2 regions of the Cellulomonas palmilytica genome follow, and region 1 is predicted to be linked to the other one. Evidence: predicted binding sites of a transcription regulator. Region 1 holds the regulator's gene; the other holds the start of a gene.

Region 1 (7,548 bases):
CGAGCGTCGCGTCACTTGATGAAGCGGATCGTGAGCGGGTAGCGGTACCACTCGAAGCGGCTCGCGGCGACGGCGGCGATGATCTCGAGCACGAGCGCACCGATGCCGGCGACGACGAGGATGACGAAGCCGATCAGGACGATCGTGAGGATCGCACCGACGACGACCGCGATCAGCAGCGTGATCTGGAAGTTCAGCGACTCCTTCGCCTGGTTCTCCAGGTAGGGGCCGCGGCCGCGGAACACGAGCCAGATCACGAGCGGCGCGATGAAGCCGAGGCCGATCAGGGGCAGCACGTGCGCGAGGATCGCCCACGTCTTCTCCTCGTCGGGCCGCAGCGGCTGCGGGCCCGCGCCGTACGCGGGCGGCGGCGGAGCCGCGTCCCAGCCCTGGCCGTTCGGGGGTGTCGTGCTCACGGTGTACCTCCGTCGTGTGGTCCGTCCTGGCAGTGCGTCACCCGGTTCGGTGAGAGGGGCGACTCTGCTGGTCGCAGGGTAGTCGTTCACGGTCGTCCACAGGTCGTCCACGGTTCCTTGACACGGTTGGTCCACTTCGGTTCGCTTTCGTCGGGCCACCCCGGGCCCGAGAAGTCGAAGGAGACGCATGAGCGACACCACACCGCGGCCGGACGACGGGAGCACGCCGGTCCCGCCCGGGCCGCAGCAGCCCACGCCGCCCGCGCCCGAGGGTGCGTACCCGCCGCCTCCTGCCGGCGCCTACCCGCCCCCGGGCGGTGCCTACCCGCCGCCTCCCGGTGGGTACCCGCCGCCGCCCGCGCCGGGCGGCTACGGCGGCGACTCGAGCGTCGACGTGGTCGAGGGCTTCAAGTGGGGCTGGAAGAAGTTCACCGAGAACCTCGGCCCGATCCTCATCGCGATCCTCGTCTACGTCGTCGGGTCCGCGATCCTCATCGGCCTGTGGTACCTCGTGATCTCCGGCGTCCTCCTCGGGACGACGGAGACGACGATCGACGACGACGGGGAGATCCACTTCGGTTCCGGTCCGAGCTTCGTCGCCGTCCTGCTGGCCGGCGCGTTGATCTCGCTCGTCGCGGTGCTCGTGCTGTCGGTCGTGCAGGCCGGCTTCATCCAGGGCGCGCTGCGGATCAGCCGTGGCGAGTCGCTCACGGTCGACACGTTCTTCAAGTTCAAGAACCTGCCCGCGGTGATCCTCGCGTCGCTGCTCGTCGCGGCGCTCACCGCGGTCGGCTACGCGCTGTGCTACCTGCCGGGCATCGTGGTCGCGTTCTTCGCGCAGTTCACGCTGTACTACGTGGTCGACCGCGGCACGGGCGCCGTGGACGCGCTCAAGGCGAGCTTCCAGCTCGTCCGGGACAACCTCGTGCCGGCGGTGCTGATCTTCCTCGGCGCCGCGCTCGCGAGCGCCGTCGGTGGTCTCGTCTGCGGCGTCGGTGCGCTCGTCACGGTCCCCGTCGCCCTGCTCGCGCAGGCGTACGTGTACCGCCGCCTGAACGACGAGCCCGTCGCCGCCTGACCCGGCTCGACGAGGACGGGCTCCCGCGCGCGGCGCGGGAGCCCGTCCTGCGTCCCGGGTCGGTCAGGCCGTGACGAAGTCGATGAGCTCCTCGACGCGACCCAGCAGCGAAGGCTCGAGGTCGGCGTACGTGCGCACCGAGCCGAGGATCCGCTTCCAGGCGTGCGCGACGTCCGCCTGGTCCGCGGCGGGCCAGCCCAGCTCCCGCAGGATGCCGAGCTTCCACTCGGTGCCGCGCTCGATCGTCGGCCACGCGGTCAGCCCGAGCCGCGCGGGACGCACGGCCTGCCACACGTCGACGTACGGGTGGCCCAGCACCAGCACGGTGCCGCGCGGTGCCACGCGCACCGCCTCGGCGGCGATCCGCGCCTCCTTCGACCCGCTGACGAGGTGGTCGACGAGCACGCCCACGCGCCGCTGCGGCGTGGGGGAGAACTCGCGCAGCGCCTCGACGAGGTGGTCCACGCCCTCGAGCAGCTCGACGACGACGCCCTCGACGCGCAGGTCGTCGCCCCACACCTTCTCCACGAGCTCGGCGTCGTGCTTGCCCTCGACCCAGATGCGGCTGCCCCGCGCCACGCGCGCCTTGGCACCCTGGACCGCGCGCGAGCCGGACGCGGTGCGCTCGGGTGCGCGCGGCGCCGTGGACGTGACGGGCGCGGTGAGCTCGACGGGCTCGCCGTCGACCCAGAACCCCGGACCGAGCGGGAACGTGCGCGTGCGTCCCTTGCGGTCCTCGAGCACGACGACGTGCTGGCCGCCGGACTTCTCGACGCGCACCACGGCCCCGACCCAGCCGGTCGTGACCTCCTCGACGACGAGCCCGCGCTCGGCGGCCTGCGGCCGGGACGTCCGCGGCCCTCGGTGGTGCTCGGTGCGCCCGCCGCCCAGCACGTCCGACCCGTAGCGATCCATCACCCTGGCTCTCCCTCGTCGCGGTCCGTCGGTCCGTCACCCTAGGGTGCGAGCGGACGGCTCGGGCGGTGCCCCACGGGCGCGGCGTAGGATTGGCACTCGGACCAGGCGAGTGCTACCACGGCGGCACGGCTGCGAGCGACGCGCAGCGCGACGGACGGAGGCGAGATGAGCGACGAGCGGCGGATGGACGTGCTGCGCGCGATCGTCGAGGACTACGTCTCGACGAGCGAGCCCGTCGGGTCGAAGGCACTGGTCGAGCGCCACGCGCTCGGGGTGTCGTCCGCGACGATCCGCAACGACATGGCCGCGCTCGAGGAGAGCGGGTTCATCGCGCAGCCGCACACGTCCGCCGGTCGCATCCCCACCGACAAGGGCTACCGCGTCTTCGTCGACCGACTCACGACCGTCAAGCCGCTGTCGGCGCCCGAGAAGCGCGCGATCGGCGCGTTCCTCGAGGACGCGGTGGACCTCGACGACGTCGTCGACCGCTCGGTGCGGCTGCTCGCGCAGCTCACGCACCAGGTCGCGGTCGTGCAGTACCCGTCCCTGCGCCGCTCGGCGCTGCGCCACATCGAGCTCGTGCCCGTGGCGCAGCGGCACCTGCTCGTCGTGCTGATCACCGACACGGGCCGCGTCGAGCAGCGCACGCTCGAGACGTCCGCGGAGCTCGACGAGGCCGTCGTCGCGCAGCTGCGCGCGACGCTCAACGTGCGCGTCGCGGGCCGTCGGCTCGCCGAGCTGCGAGGGCTGGTCGACGAGGTCGCGGAGCAGTACGCGCCCGAGGACGTCGCGCTGCTGCGGCAGGTCGTGGGCGTGGTCGAGGAGACGCTCGCGCAGGAGAGCGAGGAGCGCGTGGTGCTCGCGGGCACCGCGAACCTCGCGCGCGGCGGGACGGACTTCGCGCGCAGCCTCGGGCCGGTGCTCGAGGCGCTCGAGGAGCAGGTCGTGCTGCTGCGGCTGCTGTCCGAGATGGCCGAGGACGCCGCGTCGGTCTCGGTGCGCATCGGCCACGAGACGCAGCACGACGGCCTCGTCGAGACGAGCTTCGTCACGAGCGGGTACGGCGACGAGGGCGGCTCGGTCGCCCGGATCGGCGCGATCGGCCCGACCCGCATGGACTACCCGGCGACCATGGCGTCCGTGCGTGCCGTGGCGCGCTACCTCACGCGCATCCTGGCCGGGTAGCACCCGGCCGCGCGCACCGCGGACGCCCCGGCGTCCCGACCACCCGACGAGCCCGCCAGGAAGCGAGCAGACCACCTCGTGAGCAACGACTACTACGCGATCCTCGGCGTCCCGCGCGACGCGACGCCCGAGCAGATCAAGAAGGCGTACCGCAAGCTCGCCCGCGAGCACCACCCGGACGTCGCGGGCGACGACCCGGCCGCCGAGGAGCGGTTCAAGGACGTCTCGCGCGCGTACGAGGTGCTCGGCAACCCGGAGAAGCGCCGCGCGTACGACCTGGGCGGCGACCCGTCGTCGCCCGGCGGCGGCATGGGCGGGGGCTTCGGCTTCCAGGACATCTTCGAGACGTTCTTCGGCGCGGCGACGGGGGCGAGCGCGCAGCGCGGGCCGATCCCGCGGGCGCGTCGCGGCCAGGACGCGCTGCTGCGCCTCGACCTCGACCTCGCCGAGGTCACGTTCGGCACGCACCGCGAGGTCCCGGTCGACACGGCGGTCGTGTGCCCCACCTGCCAGGGGACGTGCTGCCGTCCCGGCACGTCGCCCCGCACGTGCGAGGTGTGCCACGGCCGCGGCACGGTGCAGCGCGTCGCGCGCTCGTTCCTCGGCCAGGTCATGACGAACCAGCCGTGCGCCGCGTGCCGCGGGTTCGGCACGACGATCCCCGAGCCCTGCACCGAGTGCGCGGGCGAGGGCCGCGTGCGTGCACGTCGCACGATCGCGGTGGACGTCCCCGCGGGCGTCGACACGGGCACACGGATCAAGCTCACGAGCCAGGGCGAGGTCGGCCCGGCGGGCGGCCCGCCCGGTGACGTCTACCTCGAGGTGCGCGAGCGCCGGCACGAGGTGTTCACGCGCGACGGCGACGACCTGCACGCGACCCTCTCGGTGCCGATGACCGCCGCCGCGCTGGGCACGGTGCTCACGCTCGAGACGCTCGACGGCGAGCAGGAGGTCGACCTGCGCCCGGGCACGCAGCCCGAGCAGGTCGTGACGCTCAAGGGGCTCGGCGTCGGGCACCTGCACGTCGGCGGGCGCGGCGACCTGCACGTGCACGTCGAGGTCACCGTCCCGACGAACCTCGACGACGAGCAGGCCGAGCTGCTGCGCCGGCTCGCGGCGCTGCGCGGCGAGGAGCGCCCCGAGGGCCGGCTCGCCGCCGCCCACCAGGGCGTGTTCGGCAAGCTGCGCGACAAGCTCGCCGGCCGCTGAGCCAGGCCGACGCCGCCCGCGCCGACCAGCCGCACCGACCAGCCGCACCGTCACGCGCGCCTCACCCGCACCTCACCCACACCGTCACCGCCTCGAGACAGGACCCGCACGCCCGATGACCGCACCCGTCTTCGTCGTCGACCCCGGCCGCCTCGACACCCTGGCGGCGGGGGACACCTTCCGCCTCGACGGCGCCGAGGGGCGGCATGCGGGGGTCGTGCAGCGCAAGGCGCGCGGCGAGCGCGTCGACGTCGTGGACACGCGCGGCGTGCGGGTCGTCGGGGTCGTCGCGCAGGTCGGCCACGAGGGCGTGGACGTCGAGGTGCTCGAGCTCGTGCGCGAGGCCACGCCGCGCGTGCGGCTCGTGCTCGTGCAGGCACTCGCGAAGGGCGACCGGGACGAGCTCGCGATCGAGGCCGCGACCGAGGTGGGGGCGGACGCGGTCGTCCCGTGGCAGGCGGACCGCTCGATCGTCGTGTGGCGAGGGGAGCGCGCCGCCAAGTCCCGCGCGCGTTGGCTGGGCACGGTGCGGACCGCCGCGAAGCAGTCGCGGCGCGCGTGGGTTCCGGACGTGGACGTCGCGCTCGACTCCAAGGCGCTCGCTGCCCGGGCGCGCGAGGTCGTCGCCGCGGGAGGAGCGGTGCTCGTGCTGCACGAGTCCGCCACGGACCCGCTGGCCGAGGCTGCGCTCCCGGACGACGGCGACGTCCTCGTCGTCGTCGGCCCCGAGGGCGGGATCGGCGACGACGAGCTCGCGCGGCTCGTCGACGCGGGCGCTCGGCCCGTGCGCCTCGGCCCGCACGTGCTGCGCACCTCGACCGCCGGCCCGGTCGCGCTCGCGCTGCTCGCGACGCGCCTGGGCCGCTGGGGCTGACCCCGCACCCGCACCGGCGCCCGGCGCGCCCGGGGAGCACGACGGCGCCGGCCCGCGTATCTCCGCGCGGACCGGCGCCGTGCTCGTGCCCGGACTCACCCCGCCGGGAAGGGGGCGGTCAGCGCGTGTCGCTCGCCGCCGCGACCGCCGAGCGACCGGCCTCGAGCCGCGCGACCGGCACCCGGAACGGGCTGCAGGACACGTAGTCCAGACCCACCGCGTGGAAGAACCGGATGCTCTCCGGGTCGCCACCGTGCTCGCCGCAGACACCGAGGTGCAGGTCGGGCCGCGTGGCGCGGCCCTCCTCGACCGCGATCTGCACGAGCCGGCCCACGCCGCGCGTGTCGACGGTCTCGAACGGGGAGACCGCGAGCACGCCGTTCGCGTTGTACTGCGGGAAGAACGCGCCCTCCACGTCGTCGCGCGAGAAGCCCCACGTGGTCTGCGTGAGGTCGTTCGTGCCGAACGAGAAGAACTGCGCCTGCGTCGCGAGACGGTCCGCGGTGAGCGCCGCGCGCGGCAGCTCGATCATGCAGCCGACCGGCAGGTCGAGCGTCTGCCCGGTCTCCGCGGACACGTCGGCCATGATCCGCAGCGCCTCCTCGCGCACGAGCCGCAGCTCCTGCACCGAGCCGACGAGCGGGACCATGATCTCGGGGCGCGGCGCGAGCCCGTCCGTGAGCAGCTGCGCGGCCGCCTCGCACACCGCGCGGATCTGCAGCGCGAACAGCCCCGGCACCACGAGCCCGAGCCGCACGCCGCGCAGGCCGAGCATCGGGTTGGCCTCGTGCATGCGCCGCACCGCGGCGAGCAGGGTCACGTCGTGCGGGTCGACCTCGCCGCGGGACTCGGCCAGCGCGACCTTCACCGAGAGCTCGGTCAGGTCGGGCAGGAACTCGTGCAGCGGCGGGTCGAGCAGCCGGATCGTGGTCGGCAGCCCGTCCATGGCCCGCAGGATCCCGACGAAGTCCTCACGCTGGACGGGAAGGAGCGCGTCGAGCGCGGCCTGGCGCTCGTCGTCGTCGGCCGCGAGGACCACGCGCTCGACGAGCAGGCGGCGGTCGCCGAGGAACATGTGCTCCGTGCGGCACAGGCCGATGCCCTGCGCACCCAGGCGCCGCGCGCGGGCGGCGTCCTCGGGCGTGTCGGCGTTCGCCCGGACGCCGAGGCGGCGGACGGCGTCGGCGTGCGTGAGGATCCGGTCGACCGCGACGACCAGCTCGGCCGTCTCCTCGTCGGGTGCCTCGGCGAGCGCGGCGTCGATGCCGTCGTCGAGGTACCGGCTCACCGGCGAGGGGCGCACCGGCACGGAGCCGACGAAGATCTCGCCCGTGCTGCCGTCGATCGCGATGACGTCCCCCTCGTGGACCGTGCGCGGGCCCACGTGCAGGCGCCGGCCGGCGAGGTCGATGTCGAGGGCCTCGGCGCCGACCACGCAGGTGCGGCCCATGCCGCGCGCGACGACCGCGGCGTGCGACGTCTTGCCGCCGCGTGCCGTGAGGACGCCGACCGCGGCGATCATGCCGCCCAGGTCGTCGGGGTTGGTCTCGCGGCGGACCAGGACGACGTCCTTGCCCTCCGCGGCCCATTCCTGCGCGGTCTCCGCGTCGAACACCGCCATGCCGACGGCCGCACCCGGGGAGGCGGCCATGCCCTTCGCCAGGAGGTCGCGCTCGGCGTCCGCGTCGAACTGCGGGAACAGCAGCTGGGACAGCTGCGCGCCGGTGACGCGGTCGAGCGCCTCGTCCATCGTGATGAGGTTCTCGTCGACGAGCTGCACGGCGACGCGGAACGCGGCGGGCGCGGTGCGCTTGCCCACGCGCGTCTGCAGCATCCACAGCTTGCCGCGCTCGACGGTGAACTCGATG
Region 2 (7,548 bases), 450 kb from region 1:
CCCTCGCGCGGCGCGCGAGGACGGCCGCGGCCGTCGCGTGCTGGCTCGTGGTGTGGCAGGTCGCGGCGCTCGCGCTCGGGCAGCCGATCCTGCTCGTCGGACCGTGGGACGTCGTCGTGCGGCTCGTCGAGCTCGTCCCGACGGGCGAGCTCTGGGCGACCGTCGGCCGCACGCTGACGAACGTCGCGCTCGGCTTCACGCTCGCGCTGGTCGCCGCCGTCGCGCTCGCGGCGGCCGCCGCGGCGTGGCGGTGGGCGGACGCGCTGCTGGCGCCGCTGGTCTCGACGATCCGCGCGACCCCGGTCGTGGCGTTCATCATCCTGGTGCTGCTGTGGACCGACTCGGCGCGTCTCGCGCTCGTCGTCGCGTTCCTCATGGCGCTGCCGGTGCTGTACGTCAACGTGCTCGAGGGTGTCCGGCAGCGCGACGAGCGGCTGCTGGAGATGACGCGCGTGTTCGCGGTGCCGTGGCCGCGGCGGCTGGCCGCGGTCGACGCGCCCGGCGTGCTGCCGTACCTGGTCGCGGGGTGCCGCACGGGCATCGGCCTCGCGTGGAAGAGCGGGATCGCGGCCGAGGTGATCGGGCTGCCCGCGGGCAGCATCGGCGAGCAGATGTACCAGGCGAAGCTGTTCCTCGCGACGGCCGACCTGCTCGCGTGGACGGTCGTGGTCGTCGTCCTGGCCGCGCTCACCGAGCGCGTGGTGCTCGCGCTGCTGGAGCGCGCGCGGCGCGCGCTCGCGGCGGGCGACCGGGTGGTCGCGGGCGGGAGCGGGCGATGATCGCGCTGGAGGACCTCACCGTCCGGTTCGGTGAGCACGTGGTGCTCGACCGGCTCTGCCTGGAGCTGCCCGACGGCGCGACGACCGCGGTGACGGGCCCCAACGGCGCGGGCAAGACGACGCTCGCGCGCGTGCTGCTCGGGCTCGTGCGCCCGTCGTCGGGGCGGGTCCGCGGCCTCGCGGGACGCGCGCGGGCCGCCGCGTTCCAGGAGGACCGGCTGTGCGAGCAGCTGTCCGCGCCGGCGAACGTCCGGCTCGTGCTGCCCCGCTCGTCGGGGGACCTGGCCGCCGAGGGTCTGCGGGCGGTCGGGCTCGACGACGCCGCGTGGCACGGCCCGGTGCGCGCGCTGTCCGGGGGGCAGCGCCGCCGCGTGGCGCTCGTGCGGGCGCTGCTGCCCGCTGCGGACCTCGTCGTGCTCGACGAGCCGTTCGTCGGGATCGACGCCGCGTCCCGCGCCGACGTGCTCGCCTGGACCCGGGACCGGCTCGCCGGGCGCACCGCGCTCCTGGTGACGCACGACCCGGCGGAGGCCGCCGCGCTCGGTGCCACCGTGGTGCGTCTCGAGCCCGCGCGCGGCGCGGCCGGCGCGCACGAGGAGGCGGGCGCGTAGGCCGACGGGCGGGCCGCGGAAATCCGGTTGGCCCGGATCGTTACTGTCGAGCGCATGTACGTCCCCGTCTTCAACGCCATCGACGACGACGCCGCACGCACCCTGGTCGGCGCGGTCGGGTCCGCCGAGCTCGTGACGACCGGAGCGGACGGGTTCCCCGTCGCGACGCTCCTGCCGGTGCTGTGGGAGGGCGACCGGCTCGTCGCGCACCTCGCGCGCGGCAACCCGCAGTGGCGCGAGATCGCGGAGCGTGGCGACGACGGCGCACCGGCGCTCGCGATCGTCGCCGCCCACCAGGCGTACGTGTCGCCGGCCTGGTACGCGTCGAAGGCGGAGCACGGGCGCGTGGTGCCGACGTGGAACTACTCCGCGGTGCACCTGTCGGGCCGAGTCCGCGTGCACGACGACCCCGACTGGCTGCGCGGAGTGCTGACGCGACTCACGGACGCGCACGAGTCGCACCGCGCGCAGCGGTGGCGCGTGAGCGACGCCCCGGAGGTGTTCGTGACGAAGCAGCTGCGCGCGATCGTCGGGGTCGAGCTGCTGGTCGAGCGGGTCGAGGGCAAGGCGAAGCTGAGCCAGAACCGGTCGCCGGCCGACCGTGCGGGCGTCGTCGCGGGACTGCTGGACGAGGCGGTGCCCGGCGCGCGCGTGGTGGCCGAGGCGATGCGCACGGACTGACCCCCGGGGGTTGTGGGGCGCACGAAGGGCGCGTAACGTACAACCACATGGTTGTAGAAATGGATGTCGGCTCGCTCGACCAGGACGAGGTCGACCGGATCTTCGGCGCGCTCGCCGACGCGACCCGGCGCGACATCGTCGTGCGCGTGCTGGCGGAGGAGCAGTCGGTCTCGACGCTCGCCCGGCAGTACGCGATGAGCTTCGCGGCCGTCCAGAAGCACGTCGCGGTGCTCGAACGGGCCGCGCTCGTGCGCAAGCGCAGGCAAGGTCGTGAGCAGATCGTGAGTGGCGACGTCGAGACCGTCCGGGCCGCGGCCCGGCTGCTCGACGCGTACGAGGCGGTCTGGCGCGGTCGCGTCGACCGGATCGCGGACCTCCTCGCGGAGGACGGCGACCACCAGGAGAACCCGCCCCCGAACGACGAGAGGGACCCGTCATGACTGTCGTCAGCACCACGAAGGACACCGAGGCGCTGAGCCTCGTGATCGTCGCCGAGCTCGCCGCACCGCCCGAGAAGGTGTGGACGATCTGGTCCGACCCCCGCAAGCTCGAGCGCTGGTGGGGGCCGCCCGAGTGGCCCGCCACGTTCGTCGACCACGACTTCCGCACCGGCGGGAACGCGAGCTACTACATGACCGGCCCGGACGGGTCGAAGGCGCACGGCTGGTGGACGTTCGTCTCGCTCGACGAGCCGCGCTCCCTCACGTTCGAGGACGGCTTCGCCGACGACAGCGGCCGACCCTCGGACGCGCTGCCGACCATCCACGTCGCCGTCGGGATCGAGGCGTTCGACGGCGGCACGCGCATGACCGTCACGTCGCGGTTCGACACGCTCGAGGACCTCGAGAAGATCGCCGGCATGGGCATGGCCGAGGGCATGACCGAGGCGATGGGCCAGATCGACGCGATCCTCGCCGAGAGCTGAGCGCCGGGCGCGTCCCGGTCGCCGGGCCTACAGCGGCTTGCCCGCGCGGAGCTCGGCGACCAGGGACGCGACCACCGCGTCCAGCTCGCCCGCGTTGCGGCGGGCCACGGCACGCTGGCGTTGGTAGGACGCGCCGCGGCGCAGGATCACGCGGACGTCGTCGAGCTCGGCCGCGCAGCCGAGCCGCTCGGCGACGGGCGCGAGCACCTGCAGCCAACGGGACACCGAGTCGGTCACGAGCTCCTCGTCGCCGACGGCGTCGGTGATGACGATCGCGTCCATGCCGTAGCGCGCCGAGCGCCACTTGTTCTCCTGCACGAACCAGGTGGGCATGCTCGGCAGGGTCTCGCCCGCGTCGAGCAGCGACGAGAAGTGCTCGACGAGGCAGTGCGTGAGCGCCGAGATCGCGGTGACCTCGAGCAGGTTCGTCGCGCCGTCCGCGATGCGCATCTCGAGCGTCCCGAACCGGGGCGACGGGCGGATGTCCCAGCGGACCTCGTCGAACTGGTCGATGACGCCCGTGTGCATCATGTCGCCCACGTACTGCTCGAGCTGCGACCACTCCTCGAACTGGTACGGCAGGCCCGCCGTCGGCAGCTGCTGGAACAGCAGCGCCCGGTTGGACGCGTAGCCGGTGTCCTTGCCGTTCCAGAACGGCGACGACGCGGACAGCGACTGGAGCTGCGCGAACACCGTGAGCATCGCGCGCGAGATCGGCAGCACCTTGGCGCGGTCCTCGACGCCCACGTGCACGTGCACGCCGTAGATGAGCATCTGCCGGCCCCACCACTGCGTGCGGTCGATGAGCGTCGCGTAGCGCTGCTTGTCGCTGACCTTCTGCGTCGCCCAGTTCGCGAACGGGTGCGTGCCGCCGCCCATGAGGTCGATGCGCAGGGGAGCGGCCGCCGCGGCGACCTCGTCGAGCGCGCGCTGCAGGTCCCGCCCCGCCTCGGCGACGGTCGTGCACTTGCCCGACGAGATCTCGACCGTGTTGCGCAGCAGCTCCTGCGTGATGTTCGGGTGGTCGTGCCCCACGGTGTCGAAGATCGCGTCGGCCGCCTGGCGCAGGTCGCCCGAGTCGGCGTCGACGAGCGCGACCTCCCACTCGAGGCCGACGGTCGAGCGCTCGCTGTGCGCGAACGGCAGGTGGACGGGTGCGGCCATCACGCGTCTCCCGGGGAGGTGCCGACCGGGCCGGTCGGGGCGGGGTCGGGTCTGTCGAGCGGTTCGACGACGAGCACGCTCTGCTGCCCGGCGATCCGCGTGAGCACGATCGTGCTCGTCGCCCCGCCGCGCAGGTCGAGCTGCCGACGCAGCTGCTCGGGGACCACGGCGGTGCCGCGCTTCTTGATCGTGAGGCGACCGACGCCGCGCTCGCGCAGGTACGTGCGCAGGCGCTTGAGCCCGAACGGCATGCGGTCGAGCACGCGGTAGCCGGTCGCGAACGGGGTCGCGCTGCGCTCGTCGGACGTCACGTACGCGATCGTCGGGTCGACGAGGCGTCCGCGCACGTCGAGCGCGACGTCGCCCACGAGCCCCGCGCGGATGACCGCGCCGTCCGGCTCGTACAGGTAGCCGCCGACCTCGCCGACGTGCGCGTGCGCGGGCTCGTCGGGCGCGAGGACGTGCGCGGTGTCGTTCGCGAGGACGAGCGCGGACCGCCCGGGACCCTCGGGCGCGAGCGGGCCGAACCACAGCCCGAGCTCCACCACGTCACCCTCGACCGAGACCCACTGCGCGCGCGCGTCCGCGGGCAGGTCGCGGTGCGCGACGCCCGGGCCGAGCTTGAGACCGAGCGCGGGGACGCGCTCGCGGACGGCGAGCACCGCGTCGAGCGGCGGCGCGTACGCGGCCGGGTCGTGGATGCGCGAGCCGCCGCCGGTGCGCCGCGCGGGGTCCGCGTAGACGCCGTCGACGTCCGCGAGGTCGAGCGCGAGGCCGTCGGTGTGCCGGACGACGACCTCGGGGAAGTGGCGCAGGTTCACGGTCGCGATCGCCGCGGTCATCTCGTCGAGCTCGGCGGCGGTGACGCGCAGCCCGACGCCCGCGAACGCGAGCGCGTCCGCGCCGATCCCGCACGTGAGGTCCGCGACGTGCGTCAGCCCCGCGTCGCGGTAGCGGCGCGCGTGGTGTGCGGCGACCTCGAGACGCGTCGCCTGCTCGAGCCCCGCGGGGGTGAACAGCATGCCGTCGGCGAAGTCGCCGAGCTTCGCGTGGGCCTTGGCACGCAGCCGGGACTGCGTGAGCGCGGCCGCGACGAGCGAGGGGTGCAGCCCCTCGGCGCGCAGCCGCTCGCCCAGCGGCATCGCGAGCCGCTCGTCGTACGGCGGCAGGGCGGACAGCAGCGCCCACCCCTCGGGGGCGAGCAGCCGGCTGAGCCCGTCGGCATCCATGGCGGCGATCCTTCCACCTGTCGCGCGCCGTGGTGCACCTGTCGGGCACCAGGTGACCCGGATCCGCCGTGGGCGGACACGGTTAGCACTCGCCTTGACCGAGTGCCAAGGCGTTCCTAGAGTGAGGGAACTGGCACTCTCCTGGCGAGTGTGCCAATGCGCCAGGCCTTCCGGCACCCGCGACGACGGTGGCTGGGCGCGACCCGCTGAACCACTCAACACGCGAAGGGGAGGTCCGCAGTGTCGGTCTCCATCAAGCCGCTCGAGGACCGGATCGTCGTGAAGCCGCTGGAGGCGGAGACGACGACGGCCTCGGGTCTGGTCATCCCGGACTCCGCCAAGGAGAAGCCCCAGGAGGGCGAGGTCCTCGCGATCGGTCCGGGCCGGATCGACGACAAGGGCAACCGCGTCCCGCTGGACGTCGCCGTGGGTGACAAGGTCATCTACTCGAAGTACGGCGGCACCGAGGTCAAGTACGCCGGCGAGGAGTTCCTGATCCTCTCGGCGCGCGACGTGCTGGCGGTCGTCACCAAGTGATCGCACGCCGGCCCGCGCCGCCGTCCTGACGGCGACCGCGCGGCCGGCGGGACGACGAAGGCCCCGTCCTGGTGGACGGGGCCTTCGTCGTCCCCGGTGGGTCCGGGAGGTCCTTCGATGGTGCCGGCGGCAGCAGCGGGAGTCAGGCGCTGGTGCGGGCGACGACCGTGCGGGCCCGCTGGGCCAGCAGTGCGGCGCGCTCGTCCTCGGACAGCCCGCCCCAGACGCCGTACGGCTCGCGGACCGAGAGCGACTGCTCGCGGCACTGCTCGAGCACGGGGCAGGTGGCGCACACGGCCTTGGCGGCCTCGGCGCGACGGCGACGAGCGGATCCCCGCTCGCCCTCGGGGTGGAAGAACAGGTCGGGGTCGGCCTGGCGGCAGGCGCCCTCGAACTGCCACTCCCACAGGTCCATCACCGGTCCGGGCAACCTCGAGATCTCGGCCATGCGTCCTCCTCGTTCGATCGTCCGGCTGCGGATCCGGGCGATCTGCTGTCTGGCGGTGGTGCGGTGCTGGGGGCGGTGACCAGGGACCGAAGTCCCAGGTCGAACCGTTGTCGTGACGGGAACGCTACAACCGCGCCAGAATCCGGTCAAGACTCGTTCGCGTGGCAGTTCTGACGCGATTGACGCCACGAGTGTCCCGATTTGCCACGAACGGGGGACGTCCCGACCCCGCGCCGGTGCGCGTAGCGGGTGAGGCGGCTGGCAGAATCGCGCCATGACCTTGTCGCCCGACGACGGCTCTGCCGCGCCCGAGCGCGACACGTCGGACGACACCGTGGCGACCGCCGCCCCCCACCGGCACGCCGCGCCGCTGACGGTCGCGGCCGTCGCCGCGCGCCTCGGCGTCGCCCCCGCCACCCTGCGCACGTGGGACCGCCGGTACGGCCTCGGCCCGTCCGAGCGCTCCGCGGGGTCGCACCGGCGCTACTCCGCGAACGACGTCGAGCGGCTCCTCGTCATGCGTCGCCTCACGCTCGACGGGGTCGCGCCCGGCGACGCCGCACGCATCGCGAGCGTCACCGACGTCGACGAGCGCCCGCAGACCGGCCCGACGAACGTCGACCGCGCGCTGCACGGCGTTGCCGCCGGGGGCACGGGACACGTCGTGCCGTTCGGCACGGGCACGCCCACGGCGCTCGTCGACGCCGCGCTCACCGGCGACGCCGCGACCTGTCGCGCGCTCGTCGCGCTGCCGCGCACCGCGGGCGTCGCCGAGGTCGAGCACTGGTGGACCGGACTGCTCGAGCCCGCGCTCACCGAGCTCGCGCGGCGCACCGTGGTCGACCGGCCCGGGCAGGACGCGCCGCTCACCGTGCGCGCCGCGGCCGTCGAGGCCCTGCGTGCGTGGCTGCCGGCCGCGCCGCGCGGCGGGGGAGTCGTCCTCGTGCTCGTCCCCGAAGGGCAGGAGCGGCCGCTGCTCGTGCACGCGCTCACCGCCGCGCTCGTCGCCGCCGGCGTCGACGCCCGGGCCGTCGGCGGCCCGACGAGCGTGCGCCACGCGCTCGAGCTCGTCGTCATGACCCGGCCCGGGGCGGTCGTGACCGTCTCGCGGCGCGCCGACGTCGACCTGGCGCACGTGACGCACCTCGCGCAGGCTCATCCCGGTCTCGCGCAG

What was found. Region 1 encodes HrcA, which represses chaperone genes, less so after heat shock. Its sites were predicted from a motif close to TTNGCACTCGNNNNNNNCGAGTGCNAA; they were not measured.
Region 2: groES (co-chaperone GroES) is a predicted target of HrcA. The motif match lies at 5,472-5,498, and genes of this name have one in related genera.

What each region holds. Positions count from the first base shown of each region.
Region 1 is NZ_CP062221.1:3,080,814-3,088,361, reverse strand. It holds gene F1D97_RS13990 (DUF4870 domain-containing protein) at 12-416, opposite strand; gene F1D97_RS13985 (DUF2189 domain-containing protein) at 604-1,494, shown strand; gene F1D97_RS13980 (DUF3097 domain-containing protein) at 1,558-2,409, opposite strand; gene hrcA (heat-inducible transcriptional repressor HrcA) at 2,578-3,597, shown strand; gene dnaJ (molecular chaperone DnaJ) at 3,676-4,806, shown strand; gene F1D97_RS13965 (16S rRNA (uracil(1498)-N(3))-methyltransferase) at 4,922-5,680, shown strand; gene ppdK (pyruvate, phosphate dikinase) at 5,799-7,548, opposite strand, start outside.
Region 2 is NZ_CP062221.1:3,533,465-3,541,012, reverse strand. It holds gene F1D97_RS15945 (ABC transporter permease) at 1-779, shown strand, start outside; gene F1D97_RS15940 (ABC transporter ATP-binding protein) at 776-1,390, shown strand; gene F1D97_RS15935 (FMN-binding negative transcriptional regulator) at 1,445-2,071, shown strand; gene F1D97_RS15930 (ArsR/SmtB family transcription factor) at 2,131-2,511, shown strand; gene F1D97_RS15925 (SRPBCC family protein) at 2,508-2,996, shown strand; gene F1D97_RS15920 (glutamate--cysteine ligase) at 3,024-4,160, opposite strand; gene F1D97_RS15915 (class I SAM-dependent methyltransferase) at 4,160-5,389, opposite strand; gene groES (co-chaperone GroES) at 5,630-5,926, shown strand; gene F1D97_RS15905 (WhiB family transcriptional regulator) at 6,069-6,374, opposite strand; gene F1D97_RS15900 (MerR family transcriptional regulator) at 6,649-7,548, shown strand, end outside.